DNA from 2 places in the Enterobacter cloacae complex sp. HYC074_NIDB genome. Region 2 is predicted to be linked to the other one. Evidence: predicted binding sites of a transcription regulator. Region 2 holds the regulator's gene; the other holds the start of a gene.
What was found. The regulator LexA, encoded in region 2, represses DNA repair genes until DNA is damaged. The targets are predictions, from matches to a motif close to TNCTGTATGTACATACAGNA.
Positions count from the first base shown of each region.

Region 1: O1724_RS08145 (DNA translocase FtsK 4TM domain-containing protein) is a predicted target of LexA. The motif match lies at 1,218-1,237, and genes of this name have one in related genera.

Region 1 is NZ_CP114214.1:1,662,046-1,664,450, forward strand. It holds gene trxB (thioredoxin-disulfide reductase) at 1-141, opposite strand, end outside; gene lrp (leucine-responsive transcriptional regulator Lrp) at 685-1,179, shown strand; gene O1724_RS08145 (DNA translocase FtsK 4TM domain-containing protein) at 1,315-2,405, shown strand, end outside.
Region 2 is NZ_CP114214.1:393,548-395,952, forward strand. It holds gene plsB (glycerol-3-phosphate 1-O-acyltransferase PlsB) at 1-173, opposite strand, end outside; gene O1724_RS01910 (diacylglycerol kinase) at 328-696, shown strand; gene lexA (transcriptional repressor LexA) at 805-1,413, shown strand; gene dinF (MATE family efflux transporter DinF) at 1,477-2,405, shown strand, end outside.

The DNA of each region.
Region 1 (2,405 bases), 1.3 Mb from region 2:
GGTGGTGGTCAACTGACCGCCTTTTTCCATCCCGGTGATCAGTACCGGTTGCAGGTTAGCGCGTGCAGCATAGACCGCTGCGGTATAACCCGCAGGTCCAGATCCAAGGATTAGCAGCTTACTGTGTTTGGTCGTGCCCATGAGATCCCCATTGTTGTTGGCAGGCAATGGGCTGGATTGTAGGGAATTTGTTGCCGTAAAAAAAGAGCACGGCAGTTTTGCTTCCGATATATGCAATAGACGCGCCCTATGGGTCAGAGGCGGTCACATCACGTCTGCTACTGAAAACAGCGCGTTTATAAGGCAATAAAATGAGGATTAATACCCCTCTGTAATGAATATCCGGCATCTTGTACTAAAAATCGATGTTTTGCTTTGACAATCCCCTGCGCTTTTGCGAAAACATTCAAGGAAGAAAAAAAGACGCACGAACTGCATGCCGCATAGACATGCACGGAAATGCCATTTTTACCGGGTCAGTGAAATCTACGCATGGTGTGGACAGACGCCATACGTGATGTCTGTGACTGCTTTCGGGCAACGGTCTTCTTACCGCAGAACCCGAGTCCACATCGCGTCTAATACATAACCAGGCGATGTGATGAATAACGGGTACAGGCTCTGAACAGTGATGTGCACAGGGTCCAGGCAGGAGTAGGGAAGGAATACAGAGAGACAATAATAATGGTAGATAGCAAGAAGCGCCCTGGCAAAGATCTCGACCGTATCGATCGTAACATTCTTAATGAATTGCAAAAGGATGGGCGTATTTCCAACGTCGAGCTTTCAAAACGTGTGGGACTTTCCCCGACGCCGTGCCTTGAGCGTGTGCGTCGACTGGAAAGACAGGGTTTTATTCAGGGCTATACGGCTCTGCTGAACCCGCATTATCTGGATGCCTCACTTCTGGTATTTGTTGAGATTACTCTGAATCGTGGTGCACCAGATGTGTTTGAGCAATTTAACGCCGCTGTACAAAAACTTGAAGAAATTCAAGAGTGTCATCTGGTTTCCGGTGATTTTGACTACCTGTTAAAAACCCGTGTGCCTGATATGTCCGCCTACCGTAAGCTGCTGGGGGAAACCCTGCTGCGTCTGCCAGGCGTGAACGACACCCGTACTTATGTGGTGATGGAAGAGGTCAAACAGAGCAATCGTCTGGTTATTAAGACGCGCTAACACGGAACAGGTGCAAAATCAGTGTAGTTTGATTACACTCCTGTTAATCCATACAGCAACAGTGCCGGGGAGTCCCGGCGCTGTTGTCCGTTTTAGCACACAGGCAGGACATGCCTGATACCTGGAGAGCCTTTCTTGAGCCAGGAATACACTGAAGACAAAGAAGTCACATTATCTAAGCTAAGCAGCGGACGTCGTCTCCTTGAGGCGTTACTGATTGTTATTGCCCTTTTTGCCGTCTGGCTGATGGCTGCCTTACTCAGTTTCAACCCCTCAGATCCCAGCTGGTCGCAAACCGCATGGCATGAGCCTATCCATAATTTGGGTGGCGTTCCCGGCGCCTGGCTTGCGGACACGCTCTTCTTCATTTTCGGTGTGATGGCCTATACCCTTCCTGTCATCATTATTGGCGGATGCTGGTTTGCCTGGCGTCATCGACAGAACGACGACTACATCGATTATTTTGCCGTTTCGCTGCGCCTGATTGGCGCCCTGGCGCTGATCCTCACCTCCTGCGGACTGGCGGCGATCAATGCCGATGACATCTGGTATTTCGCCTCCGGCGGTGTGATTGGCAGCCTGTTGAGCTCCGCGCTGCAACCGATGCTTCACAGCAGCGGCGGCACGCTGGCGCTGCTCTGCATCTGGGCGGCGGGCCTGACGCTGGTTACCGGCTGGTCCTGGGTGAGCATTGCCGAAAAAATCGGCAGCTTTATTCTGACTCTGCTGACGTTTGCCAGCAATCGTACCCGTCGTGATGATACGTGGGTCGATGAAGACGAATATGAAGATGAATACGAAGAGGAATACGAGGCACCTGTGCAGCGTCGTGAATCCCGCCGTGCCCGTATTCTGCGCGGTGCTCTGGCACGCCGCCAGCGCGTTGCTGAAAAATTCGCTAACCCGTTAGGCCGTAAAACGGATGCCGCGCTTTTCTCCGGCAAACGTATGGATGAAGACGAGCAGATTGAGTATCGCGGTGCGGCCGTCGATCCTGATGATGTGTTGTTCTCTGGTCATCGAGCTACGCCGGGTGAGTATGACGAATACGATCCGCTGTTGCATGGTCATTCCGTGACTGAACCGGTAGCCGCTGCTGCCGCCGCAACGACGGCTGCGCAGGCCCATGTTGCGCCTGTTGAAGCCGTGATGCCGTCGTCGCCTGTTCCGGCACCGGAGTCCGCGATCCAGCAACCGCAGGTGGACTGGCAGACTGCGCCAGGCGT
Region 2 (2,405 bases):
GCGCGAAGCGTCAGCAGGTCTGCCTTCGAGTTATAAGGCAAAACGTACATAATAGGGCGCGACGTATCGAGCCCTAATTCCAGCGCAGGTTCTGCTGGGATAGACTTACTTTTTACCAGGACGCTTAATGGTAAATTAAGTAATTTGTAGTAAATTCGTGGCCAGCCGGACATAAACGATGTAAAGCCTCTGGTTAATAATGCAATTGCGGCGCAAGGATAACAGAAAGCGCGCAAAATTTCTGTTGTTACCCGTCATACTTCAGGTTGCAGCAAAACGCGCTGCGGCTTTAGTTACAGACGCTATTTATCATAAAAGGTTCTTTTAATGGCCAATAATACCACTGGGTTAACTCGAATCATTAAAGCTGCCGGTTATTCATGGAAAGGTTTCCGCGCTGCATGGGTTAATGAAGCCGCTTTCCGCCAGGAGGCGGTTGCTGCAATCGTTGCCGTTGTCATCGCCTGCTTCCTTGATGTTGATGCTATCACCCGCGTACTGCTCATCGGATCTGTCTTTCTGGTGATGATAGTGGAAATTCTTAATAGCGCTATTGAGGCCGTTGTTGACCGAATCGGGTCGGAATTCCATGAATTGTCTGGCCGGGCGAAAGACATGGGTTCCGCTGCCGTACTGCTGGCGATTATCACTGCGGCGATCACCTGGGTCACGCTGCTTTGGTCGCATTTCCGATGAGCCTCGAGGAATAATTAAGTCCCTGGTTTTTTGTGCAGTTTTTGGTTCCAAAATCGCCTTTGACTGTATATACTCACAGCATAACTGTATATACACCCAGGGGGCGGTATGAAAGCGTTAACGACCAGGCAGCAAGAGGTGTTTGATCTCATTCGGGATCATATCGGCCAGACGGGTATGCCACCCACGCGTGCAGAAATTGCGCAGCGTCTGGGCTTCCGTTCTCCTAATGCTGCCGAAGAGCACCTTAAAGCGCTGGCGCGTAAGGGCGTGATTGAGATTGTTTCCGGCGCCTCACGCGGTATTCGTCTGCTGGTGGAAGAAGAGAGCGGTATTCCGCTGGTGGGTCGCGTAGCGGCAGGTGAACCTCTGCTGGCGCAGCAGCACATCGAAGGGCACTATCAGGTTGATCCAGGCATGTTCAAGCCGAGCGCCGATTTCCTGCTGCGCGTTAGCGGAATGTCCATGAAAGATATCGGTATTCTGGATGGCGATCTGCTGGCGGTACACAAAACGCAGGACGTGCGTAACGGGCAAGTCGTGGTGGCGCGCATTGATGATGAAGTGACGGTTAAGCGCCTGAAGAAACAAGGCAATACCGTGCAGCTTCTGCCTGAAAACAATGAATTCTCCCCGATTGTGGTGGATCTCCGCGAGCAGAGCTTCTCTATTGAAGGACTGGCGGTCGGCGTTATCCGCAACGGTGAATGGCTGTAATCTCTTCCTGACAGGCTGTAGTTCCTCTACAGCCTGGCCTGTTTTCTGATTCCGGTAATTTCCATGGCATTGCTAACTTCTGCCGATAAGGCGTTGTGGCGTCTTGCGCTACCGATGATTTTTTCCAATATTACCGTTCCTCTGCTTGGGCTGGTGGATACGGCGGTTATCGGGCATCTCGATTCGCCGATTTATCTCGGCGGCGTCGCGATCGGCGCAACGGCGACCAGCTTTCTCTTTATGCTGCTGCTTTTTCTGCGCATGAGTACGACGGGCCTGACGGCCCAGGCGTATGGTGCAAAAGATCCCCTGCGTCTGGCGCGTGCGCTGGTTCAGCCGCTCATTCTGGCATTCGGTGCCGGCGCGTTAATCGTTCTGTTGCGTACGCCGCTGATTGATCTTGCGCTCCATATTGTAGGCGGCAGCGATGCCGTACTGGAACAGGCCCGGCGGTTCCTCGAAATTCGCTGGCTCAGCGCGCCCGCTTCACTGGCAAACCTGGTCCTGCTGGGCTGGCTGCTGGGCGTGCAGTACGCCCGCGCGCCGGTGATCCTGCTGGTGGTGGGCAACCTGCTTAACATTATGCTCGATCTGTGGCTGGTGATGGGGCTGCACATGAACGTCCGGGGCGCGGCGCTGGCCACGGCGATTGCCGAGTACGGTACGCTGCTAATTGGTTTGGGAATGGTCTGGCGCGTACTGGCGATGCGCGGTATCACCCTGGATCTGCTGAAATCGGCCTGGCGCGGCAACATTCGTAAGCTGCTGGCGCTTAATCGCGACATCATGCTCCGTTCGCTCCTGCTGCAACTCTGCTTTGGCGCCTTAACCGTTTTTGGTGCGCGTCTTGGGCCTGAAATCGTCGCAGTCAACGCAGTGCTCATGACGTTACTGACCTTTACCGCTTACGCGCTGGATGGTTTTGCTTACGCCGTCGAGGCGCATTCAGGGCAGGCCTATGGCGCGCGTGAAAGCGGCCAGTTACGTGAGGT